3 regions of the Pseudochelatococcus sp. B33 genome follow, and region 1 is predicted to be linked to each of the others. Evidence: predicted binding sites of a transcription regulator. Region 1 holds the regulator's gene; each other region holds the start of a gene.
The links. The regulator PhoB, encoded in region 1, activates phosphate uptake and scavenging genes when phosphate is short. The targets are predictions, from matches to a motif close to TGTCATNNANCTGTCAT.
Positions count from the first base shown of each region.

Region 1 (6,680 bases):
CTCCGCCGGCGTAGCGATGGCGATGTTGAAGCCAAGCTTGGCGGCGGCATGCACCCAGGAGGTGAGCACGTTGTTGGCGTCGCCGGTCCAGGCCACCGTCCGGCCACCGATCGGTCCGCGATGTTCCTCGAACGTCAGCAGGTCGGCCATGATCTGGCACGGATGCGACTGCTTGGTGAGGCCGTTGATCACCGGCACCGTGGCGAATTCGGCGAGCTCGCGCATGGCGGCGTGGTCGAGAATGCGGATCATGATCGCATCGACGAAACGCGACAGCACGCGCGCGGTGTCGGGAATGGACTCGCCGCGCCCCAGCTGCATCTCCGCGCCCGTGAGCATGAGCGGTTCGCCGCCCAGCTCCCGGATGCCGACGTCGAACGACACGCGCGTGCGGGTCGACGGCTTGTCGAAGATCATGGCCAGCACCTTCCCGTCCAGCGGCCGGTACTGCTGCGGCCCGCCCCTGACCCGGCGCGCCTTCAGCGCCTTGCCGAGTTCGAGCATCTCGCGCAACTGCTCGCCGGCGAAATCGGTCAGGTCGAGGAAATGGCGCACGCCCGTGCCCGAGGCACTGTTCGAGATCGTGGTGGCCAATGCTGCGCTGCCCTGCGTCATTCTGGGTTACTTTCTGTCTTTTCCACCTCATGGGGCGCATCGAACGAGGCGGCGACGGCATCGAGCCCGTTGATCGCCGCGCCGATCTCGTCCTCGCTGATGATCAGCGGCGGCAGCAGGCGCACGACATTCTCGCCCGCCGCGATCGTCACCAGCCGCCGCTCCAGCGCCCGCTTGACGAATTCGCCGTTCGGCACCTTGAGCTTCAGCCCGAGCATCAGCCCCTCGCCGCGCACCTCCTCGATCACGTCGGGATGACTGTCCTTCAACTGCGCCAGCCGCTGGCGCAGCAGCCCGGAGCGCGCCTGCACGTCCTCCAGAAAGCCCGGCGCGAGAATGATGTCGAGCACGGCGTTGCCCACCGTCGTCGCCAGCGGATTGCCGCCGAAAGTCGTGCCATGGGTGCCGAGCGTCATGCCCTTGGCGGCCTCCGCGGTCGCGAGCATCGCCCCGAGCGGAAAGCCGCCGCCGATGCCCTTGGCGATCGCGACGATGTCGGGGCGGATGCCGGCCCACTCATGGGCGAAGAGCTTGCCCGTGCGGCCGATGCCGCACTGCACCTCGTCGAGCAGCAGCAGCAGCCCGTGATCGTCGGCGATCTGGCGCAGGCGGCGCAGGTCGGCCGGCGGAACCGGGCGGATGCCGCCCTCGCCCTGCACGGGCTCGATCAGGATGCCCGCCGTCTCGGGCGTGATGGCGGCGGCAAGCGCCTCCCAGTCGCCCAGCGGCACCTGGTCGAACCCCTCGACCTTCGGACCGAAGCCCTCGATATACTTCTGTTGCCCGCCGGCGGCGATGGTCGCCAGCGTGCGCCCGTGGAACGCGCCCTCGAAGGTGATGAGGCGGAAACGCTCCGGATGGCCGCTGACGGCCTGATACTTGCGTGCCGTCTTGATGGCGGCCTCCAGCGCCTCCGCGCCCGAATTGGTGAAGAACACCGTATCGGCGAAGCTCGCGTCGACGAGGCGCTGGGCCAGCGTCTCGGCTGCGGGTATCCGGAACAGGTTCGATACGTGCCAGAGCTTGTGCGCCTGCTCCTCGAGCGCCGCCAGGAGATGCGGGTGAGAGTAGCCGAGCGCATTGACGCCGATGCCGGAGCCGAGGTCGAGATATCGTTCGCCGCCGCGCGCCTCGAGCCAGACACCCTCGCCCTTCTCGAATACAACATCGGCCCGCGCATAGGTCGGCAAAATCGGCGACGTCACAGCTTGTTACTCCAGAACGTGAGAGCGGCACGCGCGCCACGCACGCGGCACGCCCCGGCGTGGCACGCATCCGCCGCAAACGATCCGGGCCGGGGATCGGGAAACCGGATCGGCACCGGGTTCGGGAGCCGGGACGGAAGACCGGAGGGCAAGCACCCATCAGAGCCCGGCGAATGCGAACGGCGCAATGGAAAAAGCCGCCCCACGGGACGGCATGTTGTATAACTTAGCGGCCGCGGCAGGCAGTTTCAAGTTGAATCTGAGCCGCGCGGCAGGATGGTGGCATTCCCCGCAAGGGCAGCACTGCGCGCAAAGGCCGCAGCCGCCGCCCTGCCGGCGGGCGGCGATCCGCCGATATCGGCCGGCAGGCCGAAAACCGGAACGAAATCCGTCCCCCAGGAGGTTTCGGGCGGGATTTTTTGCGCGATCGTCGCCTCCGCGCCTTGAAATTGCCCGCATTCACAGCAATTTCTGCGCTGTCAAAGAATTGTTTACGACTTCTCCTGTGGGAAAATGCATGCGAAAGCATGCGCGACTCTTGCAGGAGAGTCGCGCCATATTGTAGTTTCCCGGGTGACGGCCACGAGATGTCGTTTGGCTGCCTCCTACCCAGCGTTTCCTCTCAGGTGAACGTTGCGCCCGGCGATCTGCCGTTTGGGGCGGGATGGAGGATTCCGTGCGACGCGGGGTGGAATGGAGCATGATGATGAGCGATCCTGGTAATACCTGGACTGATGAACGTGTCGAGCAACTGCGTAAACTCTGGAGCGATGGCCTGAGCGCCAGCCAGATCGCGACGGAGATCGGCGGCGTGAGCCGCAATGCGGTCATCGGCAAGGTTCATCGTCTCGGACTGTCCGGACGCGCCAAGGCTCCGGTGGCCGCGACCCCTCGCCCGGTGCGCAAGGCCCCGGCGGCGGTCACGCCCGCCCCCCGGGCTCCCGCCGTCCCGCCAGCCGACCCCCCGCCGCAGGCCCAGACGTTCGGCAATACCGCCCTCGCCGCCGCTCGTGCGGTTGCCGGGCCGGCCGAGGATGTCGTCGCCAAAGTCGTTCCGCAGGCGGTGCCTCAAATCGCTCCGCAGGTGGTGCCGGCAGCGCGGGAAAGCGTCGTTGTGCCGCTCTCCGAGCGCGTCACCATCATGGACCTGCGAGAATATATGTGCCGCTGGCCGGTGGGCGACCCGACCTCGCCGAGCTTCCGCTTCTGCGGCGCACGCTCGGTGACGGGTATGCCCTATTGCGCGCACCACGCCGGCATCGCCTATCAGCCGGTTCTCGAACGCCGGCGGGACCGCAAGCGGGCCTGAGCAGGTCGGCCCGACGACATCACTGCCGAGATAGAGAAAGCCTCCCGAGGAACTTGGGAGGCTTTGCCGTTTCAGCGGACACCGCACCGGCAGAAGCGGCGCCGGCGGCCACGGCCCCGCCTATTCGGCGCGGGCAAACGTCTCGTCGAAGGCATAGCCCGCGCCGCGAACGGTGCGGATCGGATCGGGACTGCGCGGACGGTTGATCGCCTTGCGCAGACGTCCCACGTGGACGTCGACGGTGCGCTCGTCGATATAGACGTCGTGCCCCCAGACGCCGTCGAGCAGTTGCTCGCGGGTGAAGACACGTCCCGGGCTCTGCATCAGAAATTCGAGCAGCTTGAATTCGGTCGGCCCCAGATGCAGCTCGCGGCCGTTGCGGCGCACACGGCGCGTCTCGCGGTCGAGCTCGATGTCGCCGGCGAGCAGCAGGGTGGCGACATGGCCGGGTTTCGTGCGCCGCAGCAGCGCCCGGACACGCGCGAGCAGCTCCGGCACCGAAAACGGCTTGACGACATAGTCGTCGGCGCCGGTGGCAAGCCCCCTCACCCGCTCGCCCTCGTCGCCGCGGGCGGTGAGCATGATGATCGGCAGCCGCTCCGTATCGCCCCGGGCGCGCACCCGCCGGCACAGCTCGATGCCGGAAAGCCCCGGCAGCATCCAGTCGAGCAGCACGAGGTCCGGAACCTGTTCCCTCAGGCGTATCTCGGCCTCGTCGCCACGCGCCACGCTATCGACAGAATAGCCCTCGGCTTCCAGATTGTAGCGCAGCAGCAGCGCCAGCGGTTCTTCGTCCTCGACGATCAATATGCGCGGTCCCACCATAAGATCCTCGTTATACCGCTCGCAGGGGCGCGAGACATCACGTGTTCAAAGATCTGCATACCCTCCGGACATCGGAGAAGGAAACATGGTTTTGCGCGTCAGCCGGCTCGGCCGACCGCGATCATAGCTTTTCCGCCGTCGCGAAGCTCGTCGTGTCGCCCTTGGGGCGCTCGCCCGACAGCGTCTCGCCGGTGGTGAGGTAATAGATGGTCTCGGCGATATTGGTGGTGTGGTCGCCGATGCGCTCTATGTTCTTCGCCAGGAACAGCAGATGCGTGCAAAAGGTGATGTTGCGCGTATCTTCCATCATATACGTCAGAAGCTCGCGGAAGACCGAATTGTAGAGCGCGTCGATGCGGTCGTCCCGGTTCCAGACATCGAGCGCCTTCTGCTCGTCGCGCTGGGCGTAGGCGTCGAGCACGTCCTTGAGCTGCGCCTGCACGAGGTCGCTCATGTGCTGAACGCCGCCGACGATCTTGGCCGGATGGGCCTCGTTGCTGATGGCGAGCACGCGCTTGGAGGTGTTCTTGGCGAGATCCCCGATGCGCTCCACGTCGCCGGCCACGCGAATGGCGGACACGAGGTCGCGCAGGTCGATGGCCACCGGCTGGCGCCGGGCGATGGTCGCGACCGCGTGTTCCTCGATTTCGTGCTGCAGGCCGTCGAGCCTCGCATCCGCATCGATGACCTGGCGCGCGAGCGCGACGTCGCGGCGCACCAGCGCACGCGTCGAATCGTCCAGCATTTTCTCCGCGATGCCGCCCATCTCGGCGATCTTGCTGCGCAAGAGTTCGAGATCGGCATCGAATGACGTCACGATATGCTCAGGCATGACCACACATCCCGTTCAAAAGGCCAGAATGGACAGCACCCCGCCGCCCGATCCCAGCGATCAGCCGAAACGGCCGGTGATATAATCCTGCGTCCGCTTATCGTTCGGCGCGGTGAAGATCTTCGTCGTTTCCGCGAATTCCACCAGCTCGCCGAGATACATGAACGCTGTGAACTGAGACACGCGCGCCGCCTGCTGCATATTATGCGTGACGATGGCGATCGTGTAGTCCTCGCGCAATTCGTCGATCAGTTCCTCCACCTTCGAGGTGGAAATCGGATCGAGCGCCGAGCAGGGCTCGTCGAACAGGATCACCTCCGGCTTCACCGCGACGGTGCGCGCGATGCATAGACGCTGCTGCTGCCCGCCCGAAAGGCTCTGGCCGGAGACGTTCAGCTTGTCCTTCACCTCCTCCCACAGCGCGGCGCGGCGCAGGGAGGACTCGACCCGCTCGTCCATTTCCGCCTTGTTCAGGCTCTCGTAAAGGCGGACGCCGAACGCGATGTTCTCGTAGATCGTCATCGGGAACGGCGTCGGCTTCTGGAACACCATGCCCACCTTCGCGCGCAGCGCGTTGACGTCCTGGCCGGGATCGAGCACGTTGCGGCCGTCGACCATCACCTCGCCCTCGGCCCGCTGGCCGGGATAGAGGTCGTACATGCGGTTGAGCACGCGCAGAAGCGTGGACTTGCCGCAACCCGACGGGCCGATGAAGGCCGTGACGATCCGGTCGTACAACGGCAGGTTGATGTTCTTCAGCGCCAGGTTGCTGCCGTAGTAGAACTTGAGGTTGCGGACCGAGACCTTTTCGGTGAGCGGGCCCGCGGGGATCGCCGGCGGCCCGGGGGACGTGGCGGTCTGGATTGTCATTTCGTCCTCCTCGTGGAGAGAGCCCGAGCCGCGATGCTCATCGCGAGAACCGTGAAGGTGATCAACAGGGCGCCCGTCCACGCAAGCTGCTGCATGTTCTCGTCAGGCGTCTTGGTGAAGTTGTAGATCACGACCGGCAGGCTGGCGATCGGCTGTGACATCGAAGTCGAAAAAAAGTTGTTGCTGAGCGCGGTGAACAGCAGCGGTGCCGTCTCGCCGCTGATGCGCGCCACCGCCAGCAGCACGCCGGTGACGATCCCCGCAAGCGCCGCCTTGTAGGCGACCTGCCTGATGATGATGGACCGAGGCAACCCGAGCGCCGCCGCCGCCTCGCGCAACTGGTTCGGCACGAGCAGCAGCATGTCCTCGGTGGTGCGCACCACGACCGGGATCACGATGACGGCGAGCGCCGCCGAGCCCGCCCAGCCCGAGAAGGTGCCGAACGGCGCGACCAGGATTTCGTAGATGAACAGGCCGATGACGATCGACGGCGCCGACAGCAGGATGTCGTTGATGAAGCGCACGACGTTCGTCAGCTTTTCATAGCGGCCGTATTCCGCCATGTACGTGCCGGCCAGAAGCCCGAGCGGCGTGCCGATGAGCACGGCGAAGAACACCATCATCAGCGAGCCGATGATGGCGTTGAGCAGGCCGCCCCCCGTGCTGCCGATGCTCGGCGTGATCTCCGTGAACACGTGCGGCGACAGCCCGGCCAGCCCCTGCCAGACAAGCACCGCGAGAATGAGCACCAGCCAGAGCATGCCGAACAGGGCCGCGACCGTGCAAAGGCTCATGGCGATGCGATTGGAGCGCCTGCGCGCGGCGTAGAGCGCCATGGTCAGCCCTCCAGCTTGTTGAGGCGCGCCAGCATCAGCCGCGCTGCCGCCAGGACGATGAAGCTGATGATGAAGAGGATCAGGCCCAGCGCCACCAGCGACGAACGGTAGAGCCCCTCGGAAGCCTCGGCGTATTCGAGCGCGATCGTCGCCGATATGGTCGTGCCGGGCTGCAGGATGGAGGCCGA
Region 1 is NZ_JBSEFH010000023.1:42,239-48,918, reverse strand. Features, by position in the region: gene argF (ornithine carbamoyltransferase) at 1-615, opposite strand, end outside; gene ACUSIJ_RS22380 (acetylornithine transaminase) at 612-1,820, opposite strand; gene ACUSIJ_RS22375 (GcrA family cell cycle regulator) at 2,527-3,129, shown strand; gene phoB (phosphate regulon transcriptional regulator PhoB) at 3,250-3,951, opposite strand; gene phoU (phosphate signaling complex protein PhoU) at 4,076-4,786, opposite strand; gene pstB (phosphate ABC transporter ATP-binding protein PstB) at 4,847-5,656, opposite strand; gene pstA (phosphate ABC transporter permease PstA) at 5,653-6,492, opposite strand; gene pstC (phosphate ABC transporter permease subunit PstC) at 6,495-6,680, opposite strand, start outside.

Region 2 (6,680 bases), on a different contig from region 1:
GGCAGAGTTCGTCGCAGCGCTCCGCCTCGTCCAGATACGCCGTGGCCCAGACGACCGCCATGCCGCCCTCGGCGAGGCTCGTCACCATGCGCCAGAGGTCCTGGCGTGAAATCGGATCGACGCCCACCCCCGGCTCGTCGAGGAGCAGCAGCTCCGGCGTGCCGATCAGCGTGCAGGCGAGGCCGAGCTTCTGCTTCATGCCGCCCGAAAGCTTGCCGGCGAGACGCGTGGTGAAGCGATGCAGATCGGTGAAATCGAGCAGCCGCTCGAACTGCGCCTGGCGCACCTTGCCGCCGACGCCGCGCAGATCGGCGTAGAGGACGAGGTTCTCCATGACCGTCAGGTCCTCGTAGAGCCCGAATTTCTGCGGCATGTAGCCGACCCGCACATGCAGGTCGTCCGTGTCGGCGATCGGATCGAGCCCGAGAACCTGCGCCGATCCGGCCGTCGGCTTCAGCAGGCCGGCCATGACGCGCATCAGCGTCGTCTTGCCCGCGCCATCGGGACCCGCAAGCCCGGTGATGATGCCGGGACGGACGGCGATGTCGATGTCGAGAAGGGCCGATTCGCCCTCACCCTGTTCCGGGTAGCGGTGGCCGAGGCCCCGGAGAAGGACGGCCGGCTCGCTCATGGCGCTGACTTTGATCCTGGCTCGGCCTCGCTCGCGAGGCGCACCGTCACCGGCATGCCCTGCCGCAGCCGGTCGTCGGCGTCGTCGATGACAATGCGCAGCCGGTAGACGAGCGCGGTGCGCAGGTCCTGCGTCTCCACCTGCTTGGGCGTGAACTCCGCCCGCGGCGATACGAAGCCGACCGTGCCGGCATAGGGTTCGCCAGGGCGGGCGTCGGTATGGACGAGCACCTTCGTGCCCGGCGCGACCCGGCCGAGATCGGGCTCCCGCACATAGGCGCGGATGCGCACCGGACGGTCGAGCGACAGGGTGACGACGGTCGCGCCGGCGCTGACCATGGTGCCGGGTTCGACGGCGCGCGTCAGAACCGTCCCCGGGCTCGGGGCGAGCAGGGTCGCGTCGCGCAGTTGCAGTTCGGCGGCGTCCCGCTGCGCCTGCGCCGCCTGCCGCTGCGCCGCCGCCTGCGCCAGCTCCTCGGGACGCGCGCCGTTGACCGCGGCCGTATAGGCCTGCCGCGCCGCCTCGTGTTCCGCAATGGCGCGGTCGCGTGCCGCGCGGGCGTCGTCCAGCGCCTGCCGCGAGGTGATGTTCGTCCGCGCCAGCGACTGCTGGCGGTCATAGGTCATCCGCGCAGTTTCCGAGACGGCGCTGAGTCCCTCCATCTGCGCCTTGAGCCGTGCGATGTCCTCGGCTCTGGTGCCCGCCCTCAGGAGCGCCTCGTTGGCCTCAGCCGCGGCGAGCGAGCCTTCCGTCTGCGCCAGCGCCTGCCGCAGCGGCTCGGGGTCGATCCGCGCGATGACGTCGTCCGCGGCGACGCGGTCGCCCTCGTCCACCTCCACCGCCGCGACGCGCCCGGCGACCCGGAAGGAGAGATTGACCTCGCGGATGTCGACATTGCCGCCGAGCGCCAGCGCCTCACCCCCCGATTGCCGGCTCCCCCAGTAATACGCCCCGCCGCCGGCAAGGGCGGCGACGAGCAGGATGATGAGGGCTCCACGCTTCATGTCAGAGGCTTCCCGATGTCATTCGCGACGATAATGACCTTCCGGTCATTTTTCAATGATAAAATGACTGGCAGGTCATTTTGTTTCATGCCACTATTCGCGGATAGCGGAACCGCCCATGACAGAACAACAACGCCCCACCGCGCCGACCAGGTCCGAATCCGATCGCGTGCGCCTCAAGAAAGAGGTGAAGCGCGCCGCCATCCTGCGCGCGGCCATGGAAGAATTCACCGAAAACGGCTTCGCGAACGCGAGGCTCTCGTCGGTGGCCGAGAGAGCCGGTGTGGCCAAGGGCACGCTCTACCTCTACTTCAGAAGCAAGGAGGACCTCTTCGCCGGCGTGGTGCGCGAGACCTTGCCGCCGCCGCACGCGGAACGAAGCGCGACGATCGCGCAGGACACTTCTCCCATCGAGGCCCTTCGCGCCTTCATGCTCCAGTCCGTGGCGGATTTGCAGAACTCCGGCAGGGCGGGCGTCGCGCTGGTCGCCCTGACGGAGGGGCGCCACTTCCCGCAACTCGTCGACATCTATATAGAAGCGGTCGTGGAGCCGATCCTGGAGCACATCGCGACAATGGCGAATCGCGACGATGCGCCGCGGCTGGACGCGATCCGCCGTTTTCCCCAGCTCCTGATCGCTCCCGTCATGGCCGGCCTGCTGTGGAACAGGTTCATGACGAAACGTCCGCCGATCGATCTCGTCGAGATCGCCGAGGCGCAACTGTCGCTCGCTCTCGGCAGCGCGGATGCGCATTCGGCGGGGGACAGACGTCCATGATCCCGGCAATCCCCCCGGAATGGGCCGCTGCCGGACGATCTCCTGCCCGATCCGCGCTTCTGTGAACGCCATTGTCACAAGACTGTGACGTTGCTGTCCAATAACCCGGCAGGATCGGCTTGAGGCCGCTGCGGGTTCGACTCCCGGCAGGATTGCGGCCGCCGACGTCGTCTTACGGGAGAGACTCATGAAGAAATTGCTTGCCGCCCTGGCCCTTTCCGTGGCGTTCGCATTCCCTGCGCACGCCGAGTTCAAGCTCGACAGCCGCTATACGGACGCCGACGGCGACCTGGTGGCCGATACGCCGACCGATCCGGCCCAGCAGATCGACCCGGATACGCTGATCTTCGCCTACACCCCGGTCGAAGACCCCGCCGTCTACGCCGACGTGTGGAAGGGCTTCCTCGACCATCTCGCCGAGAAGACCGGCAAGAAGGTGCAGTTCTTCCCCGTGCAGTCGAACGCCGCCCAGATCGAGGCGATGCGCGCCGGCCGCCTCCATGTCGCGGGCTTCAACACCGGCGGCAACCCGATCGCGGTCGCCTGCGCCGGCTTCAAGCCCTTCGCCATGATGGCCGCCAACGAGGGCGACGCCTTCGGCTATGAGATGGAGATCATCACGTTCCCGGGCTCCGGCGTCGAGAAGATCGAGGATCTGAAGGGCAAGAAGCTCGCCTTCACCTCCGAGACCTCCAACTCCGGCTTCAAGGCGCCGTCCGCCATCCTCAAGGCGGAATACGGCCTCGACGCGGGCACGGATTTCGAGCCGGTGTTCTCCGGCAAGCACGACAACTCCATCCTCGGCGTCGTCAACAAGGACTATCCGGCCGCGGCCGTCGCCAATTCCGTGCTCAACCGCATGGTCGCCCGCGATGTCGTGAAGCGCGACCAGTTCGTGTCGATCTACAAGTCGCAGACCTTCCCCACCACCGGCTACGGCGTGGTCTACAACCTGACGCCGGAGCTGCAGGACAAGATCCGCGATGCCTTCTTCACCTTCGACTGGACGGATTCGGCGCTGCTGAAGGAGTTCCAGGCTTCCGAGCCGCCGCAGGAGAAGTTCATCCCGATCAGCTTCAAGGACCATTGGGCCGTGATCCGCGCCATCGATGAAGCGACCGGCGTCAGCTACGACTGCAAATAACCTCCGTTCCCGAAACGAAACGCCGGTGTTCGGTCGAACCCCGGCGTTTCTGTTTGGAGCGCCCGCCGATCGAATGTAAACAATCGATCAGAAAGCGCTCGAAAATCGAAGTCCGGCACAAGGGAATAACCCATGCTCAGGGTGTCGAACCTGACAAAAACCTACCGAACCGGCGACAAGGCCCTGAAAGGCGTCAGCTTCGAGATCCCGGCCGGACAGGTCGTTGGACTCATCGGCCCGTCCGGCTCGGGCAAGTCGACCCTGATCCGCTGCATCAACCGCCTCGTGGAGCCGAACGGCGGCAAGGTCTATCTGCGCGATCTCGACGTCACCGCCCTGCCGCGCGGCAGGCTCCGGCTGGCGCGCCGGCGTATCGGCATGATCTTTCAGGAATACGCGCTCGTGGAGCGGCTGACCGTGATGGAGAACGTGCTGTCGGGCCGGCTCGGCTACGTGCCCTTCTGGCGCAGCTTCCTGCGCCGCTTCCCGCCTGTCTACGTCACCGACGCCTTCGCGCTGCTCGACCGCGTCGGCCTTATCGACCACGCCGACAAGCGCGCCGACGCGCTCTCGGGCGGCCAGCGGCAGCGCGTCGGCATCGCCCGCGCGCTGGAGCAGGACCCGGAACTGCTGCTGATCGACGAACCCACCGCCTCGCTCGATCCGCGCACCTCGCGCCAGATCATGCGCCTGATCATGGAGATCTGCCAGGAGCGCGGCCTGCCCGCGATCATCAACATTCACGACGTGCTGCTGGCGCAGGCTTTCGTCGAGCGCATCATCGGCCTGCGCGCCGGCGAGATCGTTTTCGACGGCCCGCCCGACGCGCTCGACACAGACGCGCTCACCCGCATCTACGGCGAGGAGGACTGGGCCGCCATGCGCAAGCAGGCCGACGCCGACGCCTCGGAGGACGCCGAGAGCGCCGCCTACGCGCGCGAGGCCGCGAGCCGTCTGGCGGGCATCGCATGACGGGCGCCGTATCCTATCCCGGCCGCTGGAAACGGCCGCCGCTGTTCATCCGCTCGCGCACGACGCGCCTTCTCGTCTATGGCGGCCTCGCGCTCTATCTCCTCGCGGCGCTGTCGACGGTGGAGGTGAACTGGCTGCGCGCCTACGAGGGGCTGGAGCGCGGCTGGCGGTTCGCGCAGGGCTTCCTCTTGCCCGATTTCACCACGCGCTGGCGTGACATCGTCGCCGGCATTCAGGAGAGCCTGACCATGACGGTCTGCGCGACCGTCGTCGGCATCGCGATCTCGATCCCGATCGGCATCGGCGCGGCGCGTAATCTGGCGCCCCTGCCGGTCTATCTCGTCTGCCGGGCGATCATCGCGGTGTCGCGGGCGTTTCAGGAGATCGTCATCGCCATCCTGCTGGTGGCGATGTTCGGCTTCGGGCCGTTCGCCGGCTTTCTCACCCTCGCCTTCGCCACCATCGGCTTCATCGCCAAGCTCCTGGCCGAGGACATCGAGGAGATCGACGAGACCCAGGCCGAGGCCGTCCGCGCCACCGGGGCGTCGTGGCTGCAACTCGTCAACTACGCGGTGCAGCCGCAGGTCATGCCGCGTCTCATCGGGCTCTCCCTCTATCGCCTCGACATCAATTTCCGCGAGTCGGCGGTGATCGGCATCGTCGGCGCGGGTGGCGTCGGCGCGACGCTGAACACCGCCATCGACCGCTACGAATACGACAGCGCGGGCGCGATCCTGCTCGTCATCATCGGCATCGTCATGCTGGCCGAATACGGCTCCGGCATCATTCGCAAGCGGATCCAGTAGCATGCCGGTCACGACCACAGACGGCGGGCGTATCTGGCGCCGCCATACGCCGGCGCGGGAGATCCTGGGCTTTGCGGCCTGGCTCGCGCTCGTCGCGTTCTTCGTCTTCTGCTGGCAGGTGATGACGAAGGACACGATGTGGATCTTCGTCTACGACGCGCCGACGCAGGGGGCCGACATCCTCTCCCGCGCCTTCCCGCCGCGCTGGTCCTACCTCGGCAACCTGTGGAAGCCGCTGTGGGACACGCTCAACATGGCGACGCTCGGCACCCTCCTCGGCACCGCCATCGCCGTGCCGATCGCCTTCCTCGCCGCCCGCAACACGACGCCGAGCCACTTCGTGGCGCGGCCGCTGGCGCTCTTCATCATCGTCGCCTCGCGGTCGATCAACTCGCTGATCTGGGCGCTGCTGCTGGTGTCGATCCTGGGGCCGGGGATGCTCGCCGGCATCATCGCCATCGCGCTGCGCTCCATCGGCTTCATCGGCAAGCTGCTCTACGAGGCGATCGAGGAGATCGACGAAAGCCAGGTCGAGGCCGTCTCGGCAACGGGCGCGACCCCGCTGCAGGTCATCGATTACGCCATCGTGCCGCAGGTGCTGCCGTCGTTCATCGGCTCGGTGGTGTTCCGCTGGGACATCAACATCCGCGAATCCGCCATCCTGGGGCTCGTGGGCGCGGGCGGGCTCGGCCTCAACCTGCAGGCCTCGCTCAACGTGCTGGCGTGGCCGCAGGTGACCATGATCTTCATCGTCATCCTCGCGACGGTCATCGTCTCCGAATGGGTCTCGGCGCGGGTGCGCAGGGCGATCATCTAGCCCGCCGTCCGATCCGGTTCATGCCACGCCGATGCGCCGCTGCCTCCGCTGCTTCAGGACGATGGCGATGGCGGCGGCGAGCAGCGTGCCGACGATGAAGAGGAAGGCGGCGGCGGCGATCGCGGGGCTGATGTTCTCGCGGATCGTCGAGAACATCTGGCGCGCCAGCGTGCGCTGGTTGGGGCCGGCGACGAACAGCGTCAGCACGACCTCGTCCAGCGACGTGGCGAAGGCCAGCACCGCCCCCGACGCGATCCCCGGCATCGCCAGCGGCAGCGTCACCCGCCGCAGCACCGTCGGGGGAGAGGCGCCGAGGCTGAGCGCCGCCCGCTCCACCCGCCGGTCGATGCCCGCGAGCGAGCCGGAAACGCTCACCACCACGAAGGGGATCGCGACCACGGTATGGGCCGCGATGACGCCGAAATAGGAATTGGCGAGGCCGAACCGCACGAACAGAATCTGCATGCCGACGCCGAGCACCACCGCCGGCACGACCATGGGCAGCAGAAACATCGTCCGGAACAGCCC
Region 2 is NZ_JBSEFH010000010.1:168,795-175,474, reverse strand. Features, by position in the region: gene ACUSIJ_RS13140 (ATP-binding cassette domain-containing protein) at 1-631, opposite strand, end outside; gene hlyD (secretion protein HlyD) at 628-1,635, opposite strand; gene ACUSIJ_RS13130 (TetR/AcrR family transcriptional regulator) at 1,754-2,413, shown strand; gene phnD (phosphate/phosphite/phosphonate ABC transporter substrate-binding protein) at 2,601-3,557, shown strand; gene phnC (phosphonate ABC transporter ATP-binding protein) at 3,690-4,529, shown strand; gene phnE (phosphonate ABC transporter, permease protein PhnE) at 4,526-5,335, shown strand; gene phnE (phosphonate ABC transporter, permease protein PhnE) at 5,337-6,152, shown strand; gene ACUSIJ_RS13105 (ABC transporter permease) at 6,171-6,680, opposite strand, start outside.
Region 2: a site for PhoB is predicted at 2,486-2,502, ahead of phnD (phosphate/phosphite/phosphonate ABC transporter substrate-binding protein). Genes of this name have one in related genera too.

Region 3 (6,680 bases), on a different contig from region 1:
GAAACGCTGTTGCGGAGTGATCCGTTCCTTCAGGCCGTATTCTGGTCCGCGGCGACGATCGGCTTCTATCTGGTGACGAAGGCCGTCTACCGGCGCTGGCCCCGCTGGTGGCTGCTGCCGCTGGGGTGGACACCGGCCCTGCTGATCGTCGCCGTCCTGTTCCTCGATACGAGCTATGCCGAGTACATCCGCGGCACGCAGTGGCTGATGGCGCTGCTCGGGCCGGCGGTCGTGGCCTTCGCGGTGCCGATCTACCAGCGCCGCGCCCTGATCCGCAGGCACTGGCCGTTGCTGGCTTTCGGCATGGTCGTGGGCAGCACCACCGCGGTCGTCTCGTCATGGGGCTTCGCCACGCTGCTGGGGCTCGACGGGGAGCTGCGCCTCAGCCTGCTGCCGCGTTCCCTCAGCACGCCCTTCGCCATGGCGGTGTCGAGCGAGATCGGCGGCGTGCCGGATTTGACGGCCGTGTTCGTGGTGATGACCGGCATTCTGGGCGTGGTGCTCGGCGACCTGCTGCTCACATGGCTGCCGCTGCGCTCGAGCATCGCGCGCGGCTCGCTCTTCGGCATGGGCGCTCACGCGGCGGGCACGGTCAAGGCCTACGAGGTGGGCGCCGAGGAGGGCGCCGTCGCTGGTCTCATCATGGTGCTGGTGGGGCTGCTCAACGTCCTGCTCGCGCCGCTCGTGGTCGTCGCCTTCAACGGTTTCTAGAGCGCGTTCCGATCAGATGGAATCATTTGATCGACAAGAATTCGCTCAAAATCCAAGAGGGAAAGCATGTCAGCGTTTCCGCGGAACGATGACATGCTCTAATCGACGGCCAGCGAGTCCCGCGTCAGGTCGGCAACGGATTTCGCGCCGGTCAGCGTCATGGCGACGCGCAGCTCCTTCTCGAACAGCTCCAGCAGGTTGACGACGCCCGCCTCGCCCGCCGCCGCGAGCGCGTAGACGAAGGCGCGGCCGATCAGCACCGCGTCCGCGCCGAGCGCGATCATGCGCGCGACGTCAAGCCCGGTGCGCACCCCGCCGTCGACGAGGATCTTGAGATCGTCCTTCACCGTGTCCACGATCGCCGGCAGTGCCCGCACCGAGGAGAGCACGCCGTCGAGCTGGCGGCCGCCGTGGTTGGAAACGACGATGCCGTCGGCGCCGAAGGCCACCGCGTCGCGCGCGTCGGCGGGGTCGAGGACGCCCTTGATGACGATCGGCCCCTTCCAGAAATCGCGGATCCATTCGAGGTCCCGCCACGAGATGGAGGGGTCGAAATTGGTGCCGAGCCAGCCGATGTAGTCCTTGAGGCCGGTCGCCTTGCCCAGATAGCGGGAGACGTTGCCGAGATCGTGCGGCTTGCCGTGCAGGCCCACGTCCCACGCCCAGGCCGGATGGGTGAACGCCTGCAGCACGCGGCGGAATTCTGCGTTGGGGCCGCTCATGCCCGAATGGGCGTCGCGGTAGCGCGCGCCGGGCACGGGCATGTCCACCGTGAATACCAGCGTCCTGATGCCCGCGGCCTGCGCCCGTTCCAGCGCGTTCCTCATGAAGCCGCGGTCGCGCAGCACGTAGAGCTGGAACCAGATCGGCCGCTCGACGGCCGGCGCCACTTCCTCGATGGGACACACCGAGACGGTCGAAAGCGTGAAGGGAACGCCCTTCTGCGCCGCCGCGCGCGCCGCCTGCACCTCGCCGCGCCGCGCACACATGCCGGTGAGCCCCACGGGCGCGAGCACGACGGGCATGTCGAGCTTCTCGCCCCACAGCTCCGTGCTGACGGAGAGGTCCGCCATGTTCCGCAGCACCCGCTGGCGCAGGGCGATGTCGGCGAGGTCGCTGACATTGCGCCGCAGCGTACGCTCCGCATAGGCGCCGCCGTCGATGTAGTGGAACAGGAACGGCGGCAGCTTGCGGCGGGCGGCTTCGCGATAGTCGGTGGCAGCGGAGATGATCATGGCGTCTACTCTCTAAAGCATGTCGGCGTTTCCGTGAAACGATAACATGCTCTCACTCTTAGATTTTGAGCGGATTCTTGGATTTTGAGCGGATTCTTGTCAATTGGATGATTCCATCCGATCGGAACGCGCTCTTGCCGACGGTCCCCATTACGGATTTTCGGAGGCGAGGACGCTTTCGGGGTCCTCGGCGAGCGCCTCCCGGTCCCGCCAGTGCCAGACGAACAGGCCGACACACACCGGCACGAACGCGTAGAACGCCGTCTGCAGGCTGGTGACATGGCCGGCGACGGCGCCGACGAGCCCGCCGATGATGCTGCCGAGCGGCGACGTCATCATGATGAGGCCCGACACCTTCCCCTGTCCGAACCGCGCGCCGATGCGTACCACCCGCAGCAGTGTCACGGTCTGCAGCAGGCCGAGGCTCGCGCCGAGCAATACCACGCCCGGCCAGAATGAGGCGGGCGTCGCCGCCGACCCCTGCAGCAGCAGGGCGACGACGGCCAGCGAGAAACCGACGAGATAGCTGTTGCGCGGTCCGATCGACAGGATGAGCCGATCGGACCAGAACAGCGCGCCGATGAACGCGAGGCCGGCGGCGGTGACGAAGGCCGACGCGCCGGCGCTGTCCATGCCGAACACCTGCAGGGCGATGGCGACCACGAACATCGTCACAAACACCATCAGGCTTTCGATGAAGATGTCCACGACGCAGATCCAGCGCAGTTCCGGGTGACGCGCCAGTTCCATGAGCTGCGCCAGGAAGGTGCGGATGGGCAGCCGCCTGCCGCCGTCCTCGGTCAGGCGCTTTTCGGCCGGGCGCGTTTCGGACCGGCGCAGCACCAGCGGCGAGACGGCGATGGTGACGGCGAAGCTCGCGGCCAGCGCCCACCACGTGCCGGCGAAGCTGAGCAGGGCGATCAGCCCCACGGCGACGGAGGGGCCGATCAGGAACTGGCCGCTCATGTGCATCGCCCTGTACCATCCCGCCTTGGCCGAACCCATCCGGCGGATCTGCTCGAAGAACACCGTGTTGAGCGACACGAACCGCAGCGGCATGAAGAAGCTGATGGCGACGATGCAGCCCAGCAGGAACGCAGCATGCGCGCCGAAGGGAATGAGCGCGTAGGTCGCGCCGGCGAGCCCGCTGCCCAGGATGAAAAGCCGGCGCGGCCCGAAATGGTCGACGAGAAAGCCCGTCGGAATGCTCATGAACAGCGTGCCGAACATCTGCCCGGCGACGATCATGCCGAACTGCGCCGCGCTGGCGCCGAGCTCGATCGCGTAAAGGGCCGTCGCGAGCTTCGCCACCCCCACGCTCGTCCCCATCAGGGAAGCGAGCAGGGCGAAGACGATGAAGAAGCGATTGGCGGCAAACCAGTCCTTCAGCGCGGTCGAGGACACGCGATGCTCCTGTCGTGCGGTGGATCCCCGGCCGTGGGCGGGCGCGCCGCGCTGCCGGTCGGCATGATCGATTAATGAATTCTATCAACATACATTGAAATTGCGTCCCGACCCATGTCGTCCCGCCACTTCTGTCCGTCGTCCGGCGCATGTCTGCGCATCCCGGCCGCCGGCATCTATGGGACGCGGGCAACAGCGACAATTTCTCCGGCCCGAGACGGCGCCGTGTCACGCCAGTGTCATCGCCCGACCATGAGATTAAGACGTTCGTATCGTTCCATCCCGCGCACACGGACTCCGGAGAAAAAAATCCCATGAAACGTCCCATCCTGCTGGCCATCGCCGCGGGCCTGCTGTCAGCTACGTCCCTGACGGCGGCCGAGCCGCTGAATTTCAACCGGATCGCGGTCTTCCCCGTCATCCGCAACCTGCCGGAAGGCGCTGATCCCGAGAAGCAAACGGTGTCCGAGATCATCGCGGCCAATGCCGAGGGCACGCTGCTCGTCTACACCGATTCTCCCGGCAACCGCGTCGGCCTCGTCGACATCACCGATCCCGCCGCGCCCAAGCCTGCGGGCGTCGTCGCCGTCGAGGGCGAGCCGACCTCGGTCATCGTCGTGGGCAACAAGGCGCTCGTCGGCGTCAACACGTCGGAGAGCTATACCGAGCCGTCGGGTTTCCTCGGCGTGGTGGATCTCACCAGCAAGACCCTCGAAAAGAAGATCGATCTCGGCGGCCAGCCGGATTCGGTCGCCCTGAGCCATGACAAGAAGACGGTCGCGATCGCCATCGAGAACGAGCGCGACGAGGACCACAACGACGGCGCGCTGCCGCAGCTCCCGGCGGGCTTCCTCGTGCTCGCCACCGTGGGCGACGACGGCAATGTGGACGAGGCCGACGTGCGCCGCGTGGACCTCACCGGCCTTGCCGCCTACGCGCCCGAGGATCCGGAGCCGGAGTTCGTCGACTTCAACGCCAACGGCGAGGTCGTCGTCACCCTGCAGGAGAACAACCACATCATCATCGTCGACTCGAAGGATGGCAAGATCGTCAACCACTTCCCGGCCGGCGCCGTGACGCTGGAGAACGTCGACACCAAGCGCGACGGCGTCATCAACCCCACCGACAGGGTGGAGAACGCCCTGCGCGAGCCCGACGCCGTGCGCTGGATCGACAACGAGCGCTTCGTCACCGCCAACGAGGGCGATTACAAGGGCGGTTCGCGCGGCTTCACCATCTTCAACCGCGACGGTACGGTGGCGTTCGAAAGCGGTTCCGCCTTCGAGCACGAGATCCTGCGCATCGGCCACTATCCGGAGAAGCGCAACGCCAAGGGCGTGGAGCCCGAGGGCATCGCCATCGGGCAATACGGCGACGACACGCTGATCTTCGTCGGTTCCGAGCGCGGCTCGGTGGTGGGCGTGTACCGGGAGGAGGGCGTGGGCAACGACCCGACGTTCCTGCAGCTTCTGCCGGGCGGTGGCGTCGGCCCCGAGGGCCTGCTGGCCATTCCGCAGCGCGATCTGTTCGTGATCGCCAACGAGACCGACCTGCGCAAGGACGGCGGGCCGGGCACGACGGTCGCCATCTTCAGGCGCGAGGAGGCGCCCGCGGCCTATCCGACCATCATCTCGGGCGATGACGCCGCCGGGCTGCCGATCGGCTGGGGCGCGCTTTCGGGCGCCGCCGCCGATCCCACCGTTCCCGGCCGTCTCTATGTCGTGAGCGACAGCTTCTATTCGCAGGGCGCCATCTACGTTGTCGACGCGACGCAGACGCCCGCCCGCATCGTCGAGAAGCTTGTCGTCACCAAGGACGGCGAGCCGGTGCCGAACCTCGACCTCGAAGGCATCGCGGTGCGTCCCGCCGGCGGCTTCTGGCTGGCGTCGGAGGGCAACCCCGAGCGCGAGAAGAACCCGACCCATTCCCAGATCCTGCAAGTCGACGAGAAGGGCGTACTCCAGGAGGTCATCGACCTGCCGGAGGACCTCCAGAAGCAGGCGACGCGCTACGGCTTCGAGGGCATCGCGGTGGCCGGCGAGGGCGACAACGAGACCCTGTGGATCGCCGTCCAGCGCGAGTGGAAGGACGATCCCAAGGGGCACGTCAAGATCCTCGCCTACACCCCCGCCTCCAAGGAATGGGGCGCGCTGCACTACCGCCTCGACACGCCGGAGAAGGGCTGGGTCGGCCTGTCGGAAATCACGTATGTCGGCAACGACACCTTCGTTGTCATCGAGCGTGACAACTTGGTCGGCGACGATGCCGCGATCAAGAAGCTCTACCGCTTCCCGGTCAGGGACCTGAAGCCCGCCGCCATCGGCGCGAAAGAGATCGCGGTGGTCGAGAAGACGCTGGTGCGCGACATCCGGCCCGACCTCGCAGCCGCCAACGGCACGGTGCTTGACAAGGTCGAGAGCTTCACCGTCGACAAGGACGGCGTCAGCTACATCATCACCGACAACGACGGTGTGGACGGCTCGTCGGGCGAGACGCAGTTCATCAACCTCGGCAAGATCGAGCTGAACTGACGTAATAAACCGTATGGGGACAGAGCGGGCCGGCGGAGCGATCCGCCGGCCTCGTCGTTGCCGGTATCACGACGGACGTGTCAGGACGCGCCTTCGGCTGCCTCTACTGTCGGCGGGAAGCGCAGGAGGCGCTCGACGCGTTCCTCCAGCACGAGATCGGGCCGTTCGGCCTCGGCCATGCGCATGATGTCCTGCGTGGAGGGCGCGGCCGACACCGCCACCATCTCGCCGAAGCTCGCCGCGAGGAACGGCAGCAGGGCGTCGCCGAACGAGTCGCGGTAAAACAAAAGCTTGCCCGCCGCGCCCTCGCAGCGCGTGCGGATCAGGGCCGGCCTGCCGGACGGATCGGTCTGTCGCTCCAGTTCCTGCACCGTGCAGGGCAGGGCCTCGGCGCGCACGTCGGGGACCTGTTCGAGGCGGTCGATCAGCGCCATGCGCGCCAGATCGCCGGGGCCGTTCGGGCGCGTGCCGAAATCCGCGTCGTCGAGATCGAGGGGGCGCAGGCCCAGATGCGTCATTAGCGCGCGATAGGCGATGGCGGCGCCGCGCTCGTTCCAGTGCGTGTCGTCGCGCATGTAGAGGTGGCCCGCGGGCTTCCCGGCGAGAAGGTCGGGGCGCAGATCGATGACCGGCAGCCCGTGGGCCCGCGCCATGGCGACGACCTGATCGTAGGGAGAGGGATTGCCGCCCTGGCGCAGATAGTCGGGCATGTATTCGCCGTAGATCGTGTGCTTGTCCGGGGGGATGGCGAAAGCGTAGCCGATGCCGCGATCGGCGAGCGCCTGCCTGCGCTCCGCCA
Region 3 is NZ_JBSEFH010000007.1:34,033-40,712, forward strand. Features, by position in the region: gene ACUSIJ_RS09125 (CidA/LrgA family protein) at 1-20, shown strand, start outside; gene ACUSIJ_RS09130 (LrgB family protein) at 1-711, shown strand, start outside; gene lldD (FMN-dependent L-lactate dehydrogenase LldD) at 810-1,946, opposite strand; gene ACUSIJ_RS09140 (MFS transporter) at 2,097-3,350, opposite strand; gene ACUSIJ_RS09145 (esterase-like activity of phytase family protein) at 3,665-5,881, shown strand; gene ACUSIJ_RS09150 (alginate O-acetyltransferase AlgX-related protein) at 5,962-6,680, opposite strand, start outside.
Region 3: a site for PhoB is predicted at 3,577-3,593, ahead of ACUSIJ_RS09145 (esterase-like activity of phytase family protein). Genes of this name have one in related genera too.